DNA from 4 places in the Paenibacillus sp. MB22_1 genome. Region 3 is predicted to be linked to each of the others. Evidence: predicted binding sites of a transcription regulator. Region 3 holds the regulator's gene; each other region holds the start of a gene.
What was found. Region 3 encodes Rex, which represses fermentation and respiration genes when NADH is low (regulators of the CRP and FNR family bind a similar motif). Its sites were predicted from a motif close to TTGTGAAATATTTCACAA; they were not measured.
Positions count from the first base shown of each region.

Region 1: a site for Rex is predicted at 1,946-1,963, ahead of pflB (formate C-acetyltransferase). Genes of this name have one in related genera too.
Region 2: a site for Rex is predicted at 2,113-2,130, ahead of ACL02P_RS22390 (flavocytochrome c). Genes of this name have one in related genera too.
Region 4: a site for Rex is predicted at 2,154-2,171, ahead of ACL02P_RS18975 (DUF438 domain-containing protein). Genes of this name have one in related genera too.

Region 1 is NZ_JBLADV010000001.1:893,482-897,955, forward strand. It holds gene adhE (bifunctional acetaldehyde-CoA/alcohol dehydrogenase) at 1-1,783, shown strand, start outside; gene pflB (formate C-acetyltransferase) at 2,033-4,300, shown strand; gene pflA (pyruvate formate-lyase-activating protein) at 4,416-4,474, shown strand, end outside.
Region 2 is NZ_JBLADV010000002.1:2,319,472-2,323,945, forward strand. It holds gene ACL02P_RS22385 (hypothetical protein) at 136-327, opposite strand; gene ACL02P_RS22390 (flavocytochrome c) at 471-2,027, opposite strand; gene ACL02P_RS22395 (ABC transporter ATP-binding protein) at 2,246-4,024, opposite strand; gene ACL02P_RS22400 (ABC transporter ATP-binding protein) at 4,011-4,474, opposite strand, start outside.
Region 3 is NZ_JBLADV010000001.1:1,079,457-1,083,930, forward strand. It holds gene dinG (ATP-dependent DNA helicase DinG) at 1-1,938, shown strand, start outside; gene ACL02P_RS04975 (redox-sensing transcriptional repressor Rex) at 1,979-2,623, shown strand; gene ACL02P_RS04980 (amidohydrolase) at 2,620-3,918, shown strand; gene ACL02P_RS04985 (DUF5590 domain-containing protein) at 3,979-4,464, shown strand.
Region 4 is NZ_JBLADV010000002.1:1,519,258-1,523,731, forward strand. It holds gene ACL02P_RS18965 (sensor histidine kinase) at 9-1,406, opposite strand; gene ACL02P_RS18970 (response regulator transcription factor) at 1,403-2,083, opposite strand; gene ACL02P_RS18975 (DUF438 domain-containing protein) at 2,282-3,553, shown strand; gene ACL02P_RS18980 (ROK family glucokinase) at 3,907-4,474, shown strand, end outside.

The DNA of each region.
Region 1 (4,474 bases), 190 kb from region 3:
CAACGGCTGCTATTTTGTCAATAAAGAAGAAGCTGCCAAGCTGACCGCAGGCGCCATCAACGCGGAGAAATGTGCGGTGAACCCTGCGATCGTTGGTCAATCGGCTGTAAAAATCGCGGAAATGTGCGGCATCGACGTCCCGGCCGGAACGAAAATTCTCGTTGCCGAGATCGAAGGCGTTGGTCCGAAATTCCCATTGTCCGCAGAGAAGTTGAGTCCTGTACTTGCTTGCTACAAAGTGAAGAATGCAGAGGAAGGCATTAAACGTGCGCTGGAAGTTGTGCAATTCGGCGGCATGGGTCACTCCTCGGTAATCCACTCGAACAATGAGGAAGTGATTCAACAATTCTCCGATCGGATGCCAACTTGCCGGATCCTGGTGAACCAACCTTCTTCGCAAGGCGGTATCGGCGACATCTACAACACAAACCTGCCGTCGCTGACGCTGGGCTGCGGATCGTACGGACGCAACTCGACTTCGTCGAACGTCACGGCCGTGAATCTGATCAACGTGAAAAGGGTGAATCATCGTACCGTGAACATGCAATGGTTTAAAGTGCCTAGCAAAATTTACTTCGAGAAAAACTCGACGCAATACTTGGCGAAGATGCCGGACATCTCCCGCGTCATGATCGTTACTGACCCGATGATGGTGAAGCTCGGCTACGTGGAAAGAGTCGAACATTTCCTGCGTCAACGCCAAACGCCGGTAGCCATCGAAGTGTTCTCGGACGTTGAACCGGATCCATCGACCACGACCGTACAACGCGGTACTGAACTGATGGCGAAGTTCCAACCGGACTGCATTATCGCCCTGGGCGGCGGTTCGCCGATGGACGCGGCGAAAGGCATGTGGCTGTTCTATGAATATCCGGATACCGACTTCCACAATCTGAAGCAAAAATTCATGGATATCCGAAAACGGATCTACAAATATCCGCGTCTTGGCCAAAAAGCGAAATTCGTGGCCATTCCAACGACATCGGGTACCGGTTCCGAAGTTACCTCGTTCTCGGTTATTACCGATAAAATCAACGGCAACACGAAATACCCGTTGGCGGATTACGAGCTGACGCCGGACGTTGCGATCATTGACCCTGAGTTCGTCTACAGCTTGCCGAAAGTGGCTGTTGCAGATACCGGTATGGACGTACTGACGCATGCGATCGAAGCTTACGTCTCGGTCATGGCTAACGACTACACGGACGGTCTGGCGATCAAAGCGATCCAGCTGGTATTCCAATACCTGGAGAAATCGGCGCTGACCGGCGACAAGCTGGCCCGCGAGAAAATGCACAATGCTTCGACGCTCGCAGGGATGGCGTTCGCCAACGCATTCCTTGGCATCAACCACAGCTTGGCGCATAAATGGGGCGGTCAATACGGTACGGCCCATGGACGTACCAATGCGATTCTGATGCCGCACGTCATCCGCTACAATGCGAAGAAACCAACGAAATTCGCGGCATGGCCGAAATACAGAAACTTCGTTGCCGATGAACGTTATGCGGAAATCGCCCGCATTCTGGGTCTGCCGGCTCGCACGACGGAAGAAGGCGTGAAGAGCTTGATCAAAGCGGTGCGCGATCTGAACAAGAAGCTGGGCATTCCGGAATCGTTCCAAGCGCTTGGCTTCGATGCGAAGGATTTCGAATCGCGCGTCGATTACCTGGCGGACCGTGCCTTCGAAGACCAATGTACGACTGCGAATCCGAAGCTGCCGCTGGTCAGCGAGTTGGCTGAGATTTATCGCGACGCCTTCTATGGAAGATTTGAAGAATAAGTGAACAGGCGTGTAAAAATGGTGACAAATATCACTGAATGTGATATTTGTCACAATACTTTTGGATAGGAAGAGCTATGATTACAATATAAATGATCCCTCAGAAGTTTGTTAACGGAGTGGAACCCGGTCCTTCGGGGCCGGGCACCATAATTGTCTAAGTTGTGAAAAGTATCACAAATTTTAGGGATCATGAGGCGCGGGATAGACCTTCAACCGCGACCACATATAAAAATGGAGGGAATCAAGATGTCGGTGATCGAAAGAGAAGTAACAGAAACCAAGGCGCAAAACGCATGGAGAGGCTTCAAACCTGGGAAATGGATGAAGGAAGTGGATACGCGCGATTTTATCCAATCGAACGTGAATCCTTATGAAGGTAATGAGTCCTTCTTGAAAGGCGCTTCGGCGAACACGAAAGCGTTGTGGGATATCGTATCGCAGCTGTCCGTGAAAGAACGGGAAGCCGGCGGGGTCCTGGATGTAGACGTGAACACGCCATCCACGATCACTTCCCATGCTCCTGGATATTTGGATAAAGAGAAGGAACAAATCGTAGGCGTTCAGGGCTCAGCCCCTTTCCAACGCACGATCCATCCATTCGGCGGGATCAACATGGTCATCAATGCGTGCAAAGCTTATGGCTTTGATCTGCCAGCTGAGATCGTAAATCTGTTTACAACGATTCGCAAAACCCATAACCAAGGGGTATTTGATGCTTATACATCGGAAATGAGAGCCGCCCGTAAAGCCGGAATTATCACTGGCCTTCCTGACGCATACGGACGCGGTCGGATCATCGGGGACTATCGCCGCGTTGCCCTGTACGGCGTAGACTTCTTGATCAAGCAAAAACAACAAGAATTGAAATCTCTTGAAGTAGATGTCATCGATGAAGATGTGATCCGGCTTCGGGAAGAAATTTCTGAACAAATTCGCGCTTTAGGCGAATTGAAACAGCTCGGCGAAATGTACGGATTCGACATTTCCAGACCGGCGAACAATGCGAAGGAAGCTTTCCAATGGTTGTACTTCGGTTATCTGGCAGCGGTCAAAGAACAAGACGGTGCGGCAATGTCCCTCGGACGCGTATCTTCGTTCCTCGATATTTACATCGAACGCGATCTGGCCGAAGGAACATTAACCGAAGAAGCAGCTCAAGAATTGGTTGACCATTTCGTCATGAAGCTGCGGATCGTGAAATTCCTGAGAACGCCAGAGTACAACGAACTGTTCAGCGGCGACCCAACTTGGGTAACGGAATCGATCGGCGGGATGTCCGTAAACGGCAAGACGCTCGTAACCAAGAACAGCTTCCGCTTCCTGCATACGCTGTACAACCTGGGGCCGGCTCCAGAACCAAACCTGACCGTGCTCTGGTCGGAGCAACTGCCTGACGCCTTCAAGAAATACTGCGCGAAGGTATCGATCGAGACGAGCTCGATTCAATATGAAAACGACGATCTGATGCGTCCGATTTACGGTGACGATTACGGTATCGCATGCTGCGTCTCCGCGATGAGAATCGGGAAACAAATGCAGTTCTTCGGCGCTCGCGCAAACTTGGCGAAAGCTCTGCTGTATGCGATCAACGGCGGTAAGGATGAAAAATCCGGCGTCCAAGTTGGTCCGGAATATCCGGCCATCACTTCGGAATACCTCGACTATGACGAAGTGAAGAAACGCTTTATCCCGATGATGGAATGGCTGGCTAAGCTGTACGTGAACACCTTGAACGTGATCCACTACATGCACGATAAATACTGCTACGAACGGATCGAGATGGCGCTGCACGACCGCGACATTCTCCGCACGATGGCTTGCGGTATCGCCGGCTTGTCCGTAGCGGCTGACTCGCTCAGTGCGATCAAATATGCCAAAGTGAAACCGATCCGCAACGAAAACGGCATTGCCGTAGACTTCGAAATCGAAGGCGAGTTCCCTTGCTACGGAAACAACGACGACCGCGTTGACCAAATTGCGGTAGAGCTGGTTGAAACGTTTATGGGCATGATCCGCAAGCATAAAACGTACCGCAACTCGCTGCCAACCCAATCGGTATTGACAATTACGTCGAACGTTGTATATGGTAAGAAAACAGGCAGCACGCCGGACGGACGTAAAGCCGGCGAACCGTTCGCACCAGGGGCGAACCCGATGCACGGCCGCGACAAGAAAGGGGCGTTAGCTTCCCTGAGCTCGGTAGCGAAGCTGCCATATGAGCACAGCTTGGACGGCATCTCGAATACGTTCTCGATCGTGCCGAAGGCCTTGGGTAAAGACACGGAAACCCGAAAATCGAACCTCGTATCGATGATGGACGGATACTTCGGCAGCAAAGCGCATCACTTGAACGTAAACGTCTTTGACCGCGAACAACTGCTGGACGCAATGGAACATCCGGAAAACTATCCGCAATTAACAATCCGTGTATCGGGTTATGCGGTGAACTTCATCAAGTTGACCCGTGAACAACAACTAGATGTCATCAACCGGACCTTCCACGGCAAAATGTAATAACCTGCTGACGGGCAGCAACAATTGAAGCTGAACGATAAAATGGGGAGTTGGGCTTGGATCGCCTTTCTCCTCATTCCTTTATCGGAGGCGAATTAGGGAAAGGGTGACGAAGATGCTTAAAGGTCGCATACATTCGTTAGAAACGTTCGGAACCGTAGATGGACCGGGGAT
Region 2 (4,474 bases), on a different contig from region 3:
TTCTGACGGCGTGCTTGGTGCTGGGTAGGGTGCATTCTATATGAAAAATCGAATACAATCGGCTAAATTCGGCGATATCGGCGAAATGTATTCGAAAAATCATACAGAATTGGGCCTGATGCGGGTGAAATCGAGCTACAACGGTTTCCCATTCAACGTCGGCGGGTCCTCGGGCTTCATCTCGGGACCGAAATCGTCCGTCGCTGCGGCAGGGTTGCCGTCCTGGTTCCAGGCGTCTTTCGTCATGAAGGCGCCTTTTCGGCCTTCGTTGGTGGAGTCCTTGGCCTTGGCCCGCTGCAGCTGAGTGTAGTCCTCATTTTTGCTCATCTTAGGCACCTCCTTAGGTTTCGTGTATCGTGGGTGGTTATTTAGTATTCCCAAAGATCATTTCCTCAAAAAAGAAAATCCGCCAAAGCTCGAACTCTTTGGAGTCCAAGCCTTGACGGGTCCCTATCTCATGATCGTTCAGCTTATTGCGCCTTCACGAACTCGGCCGCCTTCACGCCGGCCTGACGTCCGAAAATGATAATATCGGCCACGGAGTTGCCGCCGATCCGGTTATCCCCGTGCAACCCGCCGGTAACTTCGCCAGCGGCAAACAGACCTGGGATCGGGTTGCCTTCTTTGTTCAATACTTCTGTGTTGGTGTTGATTTTCACGCCGCCCATGGTGTAGTGGATGCCGGGAGCAATTTTGATGGCATAGTACGGTGCGCCGGACAAATCGTTATCCATCCCGGTGGTTCTGCCGAATTCGGCGTCATTTTGATTCTGAACAGCCGCGTTCCAAGTTTCTAACGTTTGCGCCAAAGCATTTGCCGGTACACCCATCTTTTCGGCCAAAGCTTCAATCGTGTCGCCCTGGAGTACAATGCCCATCTTCTCATATTGTTGGATCGCTTTAGCTCGGGATTTCACACCGGAATCAAAGACAAGGTAGGCGGACTTCTCAGGCAGGGCATTGATCGCGTTGGTCACTTTATCGCGCGTGTCCATTTCATTAAAGAAACGCTTGCCTTCGCTGGAAACAAGGATCGCGCCTTCGCCGCGCACGGCTTCACCGATCAGATAAGATTTCTCCTGTTGAACAGTCGGGTGAACCTGGATCTGATCCATATCAACGGTAACGCCGCCCAATTTCTCAATCATCGTAATGCCGTCGCCGGTGCTGCCAGCTTGGTTGGTCGTGACATATCCCTTTAAGTCCGGTCTAAACTGCGTGATCATTTCCGGATTGGCCCCGTAACCGCCGGTCGCCACGATGACGGCTTTGCCGGTAATCGTTTTTTCTTCGGTATCGTTCAGGACCACCTTCACGCCGTTGACTTTGCCGTCTTGCTGAGTAATCTCCTTGACATTGGCGTTGACGAACAACGGAATGCCTTGTTCTTCAACGTTTCGGACCAGGCCGTCCACCAGGTATTGTCCCACGGCGGAGCCGTCTTCCGGACGGTGCGTGCGTTTTTCGCTCATGCCGCCCGTAATCGTGAGGTTATTCAACCGAATGCCAATGGAATCGAGCCAATCGATCGCGCCTGCGGAATGGTCAACGAAGAAACGCAACAGTTCGGTATCATTTGTATTGTGGCCACCTTTTAGCGTCTCTTCATAGAACTTGTCGTTGCTGTCTTCAATGCCTTGTTCCTTTTGGAATTTCGTCTCCGAGGCGTTCATGCCGGAGGACGATTTCGTCGTGTTACCGCCGGCCACCGGCATTTTCTCGAAGATAACGGGGTTCATACCGTTGGCTTTCGCTTCGAGTGCTGCGGTCATGCCAGCACCGCCTGCGCCGATGATAATGATATCGTAGCTGTCCTTCAATTGATCGTGAGGCGTATAGCTTTTTTCGGATGCGCCGGCTACGGCTTCGGCTTCGTTTTCTTTGGCTTTGTCCGTCTGTCCGCCAGCCTGCGTCTGGTTCTGATCCTGAGCCTGGTTCTGAGGCTCATTCCCATTGTTGCCGCATCCCGCGATGACAAGCATCAAGGATAAGACGAGAATGAGTGCTGCTGTAACTTTCTTTTGCATGATAAACCCTCCACTTCTGTCTATATCGGGGTGCTGTTTCTCTTTCGTTCCCCTTGGAGAGGATAACATAAGGGCATACCATAGTAAGTGAACCATTTCACAATTCGACAAATTTTGATATCCCAGCGTCCGGTACCCAGCGTCCGGTAAAAACAAAAAGGCAACTCCGTCAGCCAGGTTAAATTGGCTTGGCGGAATTGCCTTTATTTTTGCATGATCTATACAGCTTCCATCTTCTGCGCGGTATACAAGCGGTAGTACAGACCACGTTTGGCCATCAGCTCATCATGCGAGCCGGATTCGGCAATCCCCTTGTCGGAGACATACATGATGCGGTCGCAGTTCTTCACCGTCGACAGCCGGTGCGCGATGATAAACGAGGTGCGTCCCTTGAGCAGCTCGTTTAAGCCTTGCTGAAGCAGGCGCTCCGTCTTGGCGTCGATCGAGGAGGTCGCTTCGTCCAGGATCAGAATGCGCGGATCGGCCAGCAGCGTCCGGGCGAACGAGATGAGCTGCCGCTGTCCTTGGGAGAGCTTCGAGCCGCGTTCGTTCACCTCGGTGTAGTACCCTTGCTCAAACTCGCGGATGAACTCGTCCGCGCAGACCGTTTTGGCCGCGGCGATGACTTCCTCCTCGGTGGCGTCCAGCTTGCCGTATCGGATATTATCCATGATCGTACCCGAGAAAATAAAGCTATCCTGCAGCATTATCCCCATCTGGCTGCGCAGCGACTTCAACGTCACTTGAGAGATGTCGTGACCATCGATCAGAATCGCGCCTTCGCTCACATTATAGAAGCGCGAGATGAGGTTGACGACCGTGGTCTTGCCCGCGCCCGTCGGTCCGACGAGGGCGATGCTTTCCCCGGCTTTTACCTCGAAGTTCAGGTGCTCCAGAATGTTCAGGCCTGGATCGTAAGCAAACGTAACGTCTTTGAATTGGACGTTGCCCTGCACCGGCGGCAAAGCCTTCGCCCCCGGGACATCGCTGACCGTCACCGGTTCATCCATCGTTTCGAAGATCCGTTCCAGATAAGCGACGGCGTTAATGAAGTTGTTATACAGCTGGGACAGGTTCAGGATCGGTTGCCAGAAGCGGGCCGCATAGTTACTCATCGCAAGGATGACCCCGAAGGTCACGCCTTCCGGACCCATCGCAAGCAAGCCAACCATATAGATCAGCGTCGTGACGATCGTCGCCAGGTTGTCGACGGAGAACGGGATCAGGGCGTTGTAGCGAAGCGCCCGCATCCATTCCTTGCGGTAGTTGCCGGCCAGGCGGGTAAAGATGCCTTCGTTATGCTTCTCGCGGGAGAAAATTTGCGTCACGCCAATCCCGCTGATGCTCTCCTGCAAATACGCGTTCATGTTGGAGCTTTTGTTGGAAACAGCCTGCCATGCCCGGCGCTGCCGGGTTTTGATCAGCAGCATAACGCCGAGGAACACCGGCAATCCGGCCAAGGTGACGAACGACAACCGGACATCCAACGCAAACATAAACACAGCGATAAAGATCAAATTGACGATCTCCAAAATAAAGTTGATGATCCCGTTGGACAAAACGTCCGATACGGCGTTAACGTAGTTGACGACGCGGATCAGGATTTTCCCTTGCGGGCGGTCGTCGTAATATTTAAACGGCAGCTGCTGCAGATGCTTGAACAGATCCGTACGGATATCGAAGATGATATCCTGGCCGACCCGGGTCATGATCCGGGAGCGGATCGTCGCCAGCTCGACGCTGACCACGATCGTGAGCAGCATCAGCGCAGACCACCCGACCAGCGCACCAAACGCTTTCTCCGGAATCGTCACGTCCACAACGTGTTGAATAATGAGCGGCGCCGACAGCGCGATTGCAGCCGACAAGGCGCTCAGCACAAACGCGATGATCATCGGCTTCTGCTGTTTTCGGATGTACACCATGGCACGTTTGAAGTGCTTTATGTCAAAAGGAGACTCCAGATTCTCATCCACATCGAACTTATTTCTGGCCATGGGCGCTCACCGTCCTTCCGATCCCTTCATTTTGAAGCATAAATACATCATAATAATAGCCGCGTTTCGCGAGCAATTCCGCATGGGTGCCTTCCTCGATCAGCCGTCCGCCGTCCAGGATCAGAATGCGGTCCGCTTCGGCCGTGGTCGACACGCGCTGGGCAATGATCAGCTTCGTGCACGGGAAGTTCAGCTCGCGCAAGCTCTTCTGGATATGCTCCTCGGTTTCCAAGTCAACCGCGGAGGTGGTGTCGTCGAGGATCAGAATCGGTCGGCGCACCGCCAGCGCCCGGGCCAGCGCAATCCGCTGCTTCTGACCGCCGGATAAGCCGACGCCGCGTTCCCCAACGATGGTGTCATACCCTTCCGGCATTTTCGTAATAAAATCATGCGCAGCAGCGAGCCGGGCATACTCTCTCGTTTGTTCCTCCGGCAGTTCGGGATCGCCGT
Region 3 (4,474 bases):
GTCAAGAACGAAGAGAAGGTCATGGTCAGCACGCACACCATCAACCTGCAGGAACAGCTTAGGGAGCGCGATGTGCCGTTGTTGACGGAGGTCGTGCCTTTTCCGTTTCGTGCAGCCGTTTTTAAAGGTAGGCAGCATTATTTGTGCTTGCGCAAATTTGAACATAAAATAAATAGAAAAGACTTCTCAACACCTAAAGAAGAGGTGATGACGGCCGCGCAAATGGTCGTATGGCTTACCCAAACGGAAAGCGGCGATGACGAAGAGCTGAATCTCGGCAATCGCGGCGGTGATTTATGGGAGACGGTGGCCAGTGAGTCGGAATCCTGCTTAGGCCGATCCTGTCCTTGGTTCCGCAAATGCTTCTATCATCGCGCAAAACACGAAGCCGGTGTCGCGGACGTGGTCATTACGAACCACTCTAAGCTGTTTACGGACATCCAGGCGGGGCATCAGCTGCTGCCGGGTTACGAGCGGCTGGTTATCGATGAAGCGCATCATTTAGAGGATGTGGCCGGCAAGCATTTGGGGATTCATATGAAGTATTTTACGGTCGTGCATACGCTGACCCGGTTATTTAAAGACAGCAAGACGGGGCAGCTGGCCAACCTTCGCAGCTCGCTTGAAGCGTCGGGCGCGGAGAAAGCCTCAGAATGGTGCTCAGTCATCGACGGAATCTATCCAACGCTGGTGGACGTGAAGGAGAGCTGGGACAAGCTCAGCGAGCTGCTGTTCAGCTTGATGCCTGACCGCAGCGACGCCGCCCCTGGCGATCCCGGGCAATTCGTGTACCGGCTGTTGCCGAATCGAAAACCAAAGGATTGGGAGACGCTGACCGCGCTCGAAAATCAAATTTACGTAGGTCTTGGCGACGTGCTTCGGAAAGGGGAGCGCCTCCTGTCCGAAATCCGAGAAGAGCAGGACGATTATGCAGCGGAGAGCCTGATCACCGATATCAGCGGCTTGTTTAAAGATTTAGCCGGGGAACGGGAAGCGCTGCGCTTCTTCATGAAGCTGGAGAGCGAGGACACCGTCTATTGGATGGAGGCGAACGGGAACTTCCGTAGCCGGTCGCTCCAAATGTATGCGGTGCCGATTGACGTCAGCGCTCAATTGAAGCAATTTTTCTTCGACCGGAAGAAGAGCGTCGTAATGACGTCCGCGACTTTATCGGTGGATAAATCGTTCCAATATATGATCGAGCAGCTTGGCTTGACTGAGGCGGCGGAAGAGGATCGGTTGATCACAGCGATGCTGCCCTCGCCGTTTAACTACCGCGATCAGGCGTTGCTGGTGATCCCGCGCGATTTTCCAAGTGTGAAGGGCAGCGTGGGGGATGACCATTTCATTCATACGCTGGTGCAATCGCTGGCGGATGCCGCGGTGGCGACGCAAGGTCGCATGCTGGTGCTGTTTACATCCTATCGGATGCTCAGGCAGGTGTATGACCCGCTGAAGGAACTGCTCGCAGCGGAGGGAATCACGGTGATCGGACAAGGGATGGACAGCGGCAGCCGCACCAAACTGACCCGGCGGTTCCAAGGGAACAGCGCATCGGTGCTGCTCGGGACAAGCAGCTTTTGGGAAGGGGTGGATATTCCTGGCGAGGCGCTGACCAGTTTAGCGATCGTACGCTTGCCGTTCCAGCCGCCAAACCACCCGCTGATGGAAGCGAAGAGCGAACGCCTGCAGCGGGAGAAGAAGAATCCATTCATGAAACTGTCCGTCCCGCAAGCGGTTATCCGCTTTAAGCAAGGATTCGGACGACTTGTCCGCTCGTCGCAGGACCGCGGCATCGTGATCGTTTATGATACCCGGATCCTGGAATCTTATTATGGAAAATATTTCTTATACTCTTTGCCCGGACCGAAGATGGAGCATATGCCATTAACTCAGATGGTTCCGCGCATCTCGGAATGGTTAAATCCCGAAGCCTAAGCCGCTTCATAGATCGCATTGAAGAATAGGGGGAACAAGCATGAAGTCAGATAAAATTTCGGACGCTGTCGTCCGCAGACTGCCGGTTTACCTGCGTTTCTTAAATGAACTCAGCCGACGGGAGGTGCCAACGGTGTCCTCCCAGGAGCTCGGACAGAAGCTGGATCTCAATCCGGCGCAAATCCGTAAGGATTTGGCTTATTTCGGCGATTTTGGCCGGAAGGGGATCGGCTACGATGTCGCTTATTTGATTGAAAAAATTCAACAAATTCTCAATCTGGACCAACAGATTAACGTCGCGCTGGTGGGTGCCGGGAATCTGGGGCAAGCCCTTTCGAATTATAATGCGTATTTGAAGGATAATATGAAGATTGTTGCGGTGTTCGACGCTTCACCGGCTAAGATCGGCAAGCAGATCAACAACATCACGATTCAGCCGATCGAAGAGCTGGCGGAAACCGTCCGGGCGAAAAATATCCGCATCGGCATCATCACCGTGCCGGATACGGAGGCGCAACGCGTAGCGGATGAGCTGGTTGCCGCCGGAATCGGTGCGATTCTGAACTTCGCGCCAACGATTCTGAAGGTTCCGCCGGAAGTTCGGATCCATGCGGCTGACTTCACTACTGATTTGCTGAGCTTGGCTTACTACTTGGAAGACGGAAAGGAAACAAGCAACGTATGAGTCGTAAATGGTTAATTAAGAACGGGACGTTTGCCGTCTTAAATGCGGACCGTCCTGTAATTCACGGATATATGCTCGTTGAGGGCGATACGATCAGCTATATTGGCGAAGAGCGCCCGGAAGGCGTGGAAGGCGCCGAAACGTTGGACGGCAAAGGGTTGTTGTTCCTGCCGGGCCTGATCAATACCCATGGCCATGCGGCGATGTCGCTGCTGCGCGGCTATGGGGATGATATGGTGCTGCAAACCTGGCTGCAGGAGAAAATGTGGCCGATGGAAGCCAAATTTACTGCGGCGGATGTGTATGCCGGTACGGCGTTATCTGTGTTGGAAATGCTCAAGGGCGGGACGACGACGTTCCTGGATATGTACGATCACATGGACGAAGTGGCCAAAGTCGTGGAGGAATCGGGTATTCGCGCCGTGTTGATGCGCGGGGCCATCGGGTTGTGCTCCCCGGAAGAGCAAGATCAGAAGCTCAAAGAAGCGATCGCGTTTGCTCAGAACTGGCACGGCAAGGCAGAAGGCCGCATCACCACGATGATGTCGCCGCATGCACCATACACCTGCCCGCCAGCCTTTATCGAGAAATTTGTGCAAGCTGCCCATGATCTCGATTTGCCGATGCACACGCATATGTCGGAGACGCGCGCCGAGGTAGAGCAGAACGTTAACGATTACGGCGTCCGCCCGGTAGAACATTTGCTGAAGCTGGGGATGTTCTCCCGCCCGACCCTGCTTGCCCACGCTGTGCATTTGACGGACGAGGAAATCGACATCTTGGCAGCGCACGGCGTTACCATCTCGCATAACCCAGGCAGTAACCTGAAGCTGGCCAGCGGGGTCGCCCGCGTACCGGAACTCCTGAAGAAGGGCGTAGTTGTATCGCTGGGTACTGACGGTCCGGCGAGCAATAATAACCTGGATATGCTGGAGGAGATTCGTTTGGCTGCGCTGATTCATAAAGGCGTATCCGGCGATCCAACGGCGGTTCCTGCGCTGGAAGCTCTGAAAATGGGGACGGAATACGGCGCGAAATCGGTCTTCTTGCAAAATACAGGCAAGCTGGCTGCTGGCATGAAGGCGGATATCATCGCCTTAAATACGGAGCAAGCCCATTTCCTGCCGAGAACGGATTATATCTCCCATACCGTTTATTCCGCTGGCGCCAAAGATGTAGAGCATGTCTGGGTCAACGGTAAGCAGGTAGTCAAGCACGGTGCTTGTCTGACACTGGATGAAGAACGCATCCGCTACGAGGCGCAAGCGGCGTTTGAGGGACTGTTGGCACGATAATGAGCGGCGCGCGGTTTCCTGAAGGAGGCTGCTTGCTTAGGAAGGGAAAGGAAGAGTAGCTTGAGGAAGCGAACGAAATGGATCCTGCTGTCCCTCGTGATTCTGTTGATCGTGCTCCTGGGTCTCCACCGGTTTTATCTATACATTCATGAGGATACGTGGAAAGCCGAAAGAGCCGCTATCCAGCAGGCGAAGCAGGAGACGGATCTCGTCCGGGGCGACAAGGTTTGGAAGTCGGTATGGGATGAAGTTACCTGGGTCGTGCAAGGGGAGGATGCATCCGGCCGCCAAATGATGGTCTGGTTAAGGGAAGGACATGATCCAGAGGTACGCTTGCTGTCCGATGGCAAGTCCGAGAGCCAAATGCGTGAGATCATCAAACAATCGTTGCCGGGGATCCGGGTGGTTCGGCTGCTGCCAGGCATATACAATAACCAATTGGTGTGGCAGCTGTTCTATAAAGAGAAGGACCACCATTATTATCGGTTTTTCAGTTTCACGACCGGCGAAGCTTTGCCGGAAGTGTTCACCCTGCCGAACCGCTGACAGGGGGGCT
Region 4 (4,474 bases), on a different contig from region 3:
CATCTCAATTACAATAGCGCCATTGGATAAATATAAACTTTCGTTCCAGCTTCGCTCGATACGGTGGCCCGTGCGAGACCCATTTCCCGCAGCAGCAGGTCGACGATTTGCAGGCCAAGCCCCGCGCCTCCGCTAGCGGAAACCGACTCCATTCCAGGGCCGTGGTCGCTGATCGTGAGAGCCGTGGTGCCTTCGTATTGCTCTACCGCAATCCCGGCATAACGGCCCGATCCAGCATGGCGGACCAGGTTCTGGAACAAGTTATCGAGTACGCGGCGGAACCCTTGGGCGTCAACGTTCCAGTAGATCGGCTGCTCCGGCAGCTCAATATCGGCCGTAATCCCGTTCTTCTCCCAGACGGGGTACCAGGCGGCCGCGCTTTCCCGCACGATCCGCAGGATATCCAGCCGCTCCAAAGACATGGCATACCGTCCGCTGGAGAGCAGGTTATACGATAATAGATGATCCATCAGTCCGGATAAATCGCTGATTTTCGTCTCCATCAAAGCCAGGGACTGTCGTCCCTGTTCGGATAGGGGTTCCTGACGGAGCGAATACAGATGGCTGCCCAGCACGGTTAACGGCGTCCGCAGGTCATGGGATAGGTGGCTGATCAGGCTCTTGCGCAGCTCCTCTTCCTCGCGCTCCCGCTGGCGGCTGTCCTTCAGTGCGAACACCATATGGTTAAAAGCAAGCTCCAATCGGCCAATTTCGTCCGGGCGTCCTTCTTCGATGGGAGACGGCAGCCCGTCGGGACCCGGGCGGGTCATGCCGGCTTCCAGGCGCAGCAGCCGCTTGCGGATATCGCTAAAGAACAGATAGGAGAGCAGGACGAAGGCCCCCAGCAGAATCGCTAGAAACACCCCGTAAAAACGAATGTCACTAAGCTGTTCCCCTTTTTGAATCACCATAAATTTACGCGGAAGCTCCAACACCATGAAGCCTTGCTTGGCTTGTTCGTCCCCGCCAATAAAAGCGACAACCGTAAAAGGGTCGGCGTCCACACGTTGCTTCATGAAGGCGATAGTATCCTCCAAGGACCACTGCTGGGGCACCGACTCTTGCTCCGGCAGCTGCAGGCGGGTTTGGCCAGCCGTGTCAACCCAATACAGCGCGGCATCAGGATACAGCAGCTTCATCTCTCTGAGCTTCGCATCGATGGCATCGGCTTGAGCTCCCTTCAACTCAGCAGCAGCTTGATGCCAAGCGGTCTCAATCTCCTGTCCGGTACCGTAAGGACGGCTCTCGTGCACATAATGGCCAGGGTTTAGGAGGACATTCACCCCCCAGGCTGCAATAAAGCTGACTGGAATCAGGACAGGGATAAACACGAAGGCGATCCCCAAGATCAAGACGTATCTCGTCAACAGGGATTTACGGAACTTGCGCACCGGACGAAGTCTCATGCTCTCACCCGATAACCAATCCCGCGGATGGTCTCGATCACTTCAGGATTTGCGGGATCCCGTTCCAGCTTCTCACGCAGGTGGCGGATATGGACCATCAAGGTTTTGTCCCCGTCGAGGTAGGGCTCGTTCCATACGGCTTCGTAGATCTGCTCCTTAGTCAGGATTTGACTAAGATGGCGCAGCAGATAGGAGAAAATATGAAACTGCTTGCCGGTCAGCACGATTTCCTCGTTGGTATCCTGATTGATGATCCGGTTTTCTTTCTCATACACAAGTAAATGTTTAATACGCAGCGGCGCTGGGTCGGCGATCCCCCCGCTGCGGCGGAGCAGCACCTCAATCCGGGCGGCCAGCTCGTCCGGATGGAACGGCTTCGTTAAATAGTCGTCGGCGAACTTCAGTCCCTGCAGCTTGTCGTCAATCGAAGTTCGGGCCGACAGCATCAATACCGGCAGCTCCGGATACTTCTGCTTTAACCGCCCCCCAATCGTGAAGCCGTCCAGCCCTGGAAGCATCACGTCAAGGATCACGAGATGGCAATCGGCGGCTTTCTCCACGGCCTGATCCCCGTGCTTCAGCCAAGTGACCGCGTATCCGCGCGCTTCCAGGTTGGAGCTGACCCATTCACCGATTTCGGGATCGTCTTCAATATATAGCAAATGCGTAATAGGCATAATGGCATTCCTCCTGATTCTATTTTGGCAAAAGACGGAGCAAAAAGAAACGGAAGGATCAATGAATTATTTGTGATTGAAATCACAAGTCGGACATTTTCCCTGTGCTACCTTGTTATTGAGAATGGTTATCAATGAAGTCATCGGGACATATCGAAACAGAAATTCGGCTGAAATTCAATAAGGAGGGGTTAGGCGATGAGCGAACTGATCAATAATCGGGAGTATGGCGCACCGGAACAAAGCCGCCGCCAGCAGCTGTTAAAGGAGATTATCAAGGAGCTGCATCAGGGGAAGAGCGTGGATGAAGTGAAGGCACGGTTCGAAGAGGCTGTCGGTGACGTGACGGTCGCGGAAATTTCCGCGATGGAGCATGCGTTGATGGAAGAGGAGGGCATTCCGGTCGAGGAGGTTCAGCGGCTGTGCTCGGTGCATACGGCGATTTTCAAGGGCTCGATCGAGGACATTCACCGTTCGTCCAAGCCGGAGGAGCAGCCGGGTCACCCGGTTCATACCTTCAAGCTGGAAAATCGCGAGATCGAACGGCTGGTGAACTTCAAGCTGCAGCTTCACCTGGACAAGTACCGGAAGGATCCCGGCAGCGAGATCGTATTCAAGCTGCTGGAGGATTTAAACCTGCTGATGGACCTCGACAAGCACTACAGCCGCAAGGAAAACCTGCTGTTCCCGTATCTGGAGAAGTACGGCATCTACGGCCCAACCAAGGTGATGTGGGGCGTGGACGACGGCATCCGCATGATGATCAAGGAAACGAAGGGCAAGCTGGCGGACGGCAGCGCGGATCCGGAGACGATGGTGATGGATCTGGAACGGATTATTAAGGAAGTCAACGAGATGATTTTTAAGGAAGAAAATATTTTGCTCCCGATGGCCCTTGAAAAGTTAACGGAAGACGAATGGGTGAGCATTGCCCGGGAAAGCGACCAGATCGGCTTCTGCTTGACCGCACCGGAGCGTGAATGGATTCCGGAGCGCGTGCCGCTGCAGCCCTCGGGCGAAGAAGTGAAAGGGACCGCACAGGCAGGCACGGAAGCGGGGGTTCCGCAAGGCTACATCAAATTCGAGACCGGCGTTCTCTCGATGGAGCAGCTGGAGGCGGTGATGAACCATCTTCCGGTGGACCTGACGTTTATCGACGAGAACGATGTCGTCCGATATTTCTCCCACGGCAAGGAGCGGATCTTTGCCCGGACGAAGGCCGTCATCGGCCGGACCGTACAAAATTGCCACCCGCCGCAAAGCGTTCATGTCGTCAACCAGCTGTTGGAGGATTTTAAGGCGGGGCGGAAGGATGTCGAGGACTTCTGGATTCCGGTGAAGGACAAATTTGTGTACATCCGCTATTTCGCTGTACGCAGCGAGGATGGACGTTATCTGGGGACGCTGGAGTTCACGCAGAACATCGCTCCTATTCGCGAGCTGCAAGGGCAGAAACGTATTTTGTCCTAGTTCCGAGCAAAAGCGGCTCGATCCTGTCCAATATGGCTCACTCCTCTTCTTGCATCCGGCGTTTGCATTTGCGAATGCCGGTTTTTTCATATAACGGAAACTACACTCGCTGACGCTTGCCTGTGATCTGTGTCATTTACGCAAAATCCCTTATCGGTATTGGGATTGCCGTTTCTTCCCTTCTCTTGACCGAACCGATGGGTTCGCTTATAGTTGGTACGTAGGAGAAAACTACTTGCGAAGGCGTTTTCAGTCATGGCGCGGACTAAAGCGGCGATGGATCGAGAATGGCCTTTTTGCACGTATAGGTATGTAAATGATCTATATATTTATGAAAAAGGTGGCTTGTGAAAATGTCTGAAAAAATCTACATTGGCGTTGACCTGGGAGGTACGGCAGTCAAAGTCGGCATTTGCAATGAAGAAGGGCAGCTTCTTCATACGTACGAAGGACCGACCGAAGTCGATAAGGGCGCGGATACGGTCGTGGCGAATATCGAGAAGTACGTCCGGCGTGTCGTGGAAGAATCGCCGTTCGCCTGGGAACAGGTGGCTGGGGTAGGCGCCGGGGTCGCCGGGTTTACGAATGTCCGCGAAGGGATCATCATTTTGGCGCCGAATGTAGGTTTGAAGGATTTCCCGATTCGCGCCATTTTGGAGGAGCGACTTGGCAAGCCAATCAAAATAGACAATGATGCCAATGTGGCCGCACTTGGTGAAGCTTGGGGCGGTGCAGGCAAAGGCATCGACAATTGCGTATGCTACACGCTGGGAACCGGCGTTGGCGGCGGGATCATCATTAACGGGAAGATTTATCAAGGCTTCTCCGGAATGGCCGGAGAGCTTGGACATATGTCTGTAGTTCCGGATCTGGAAGCGATCGGCTGCGGCTGCGGCCAAATGGGCTGCTTGGAAACCGTAT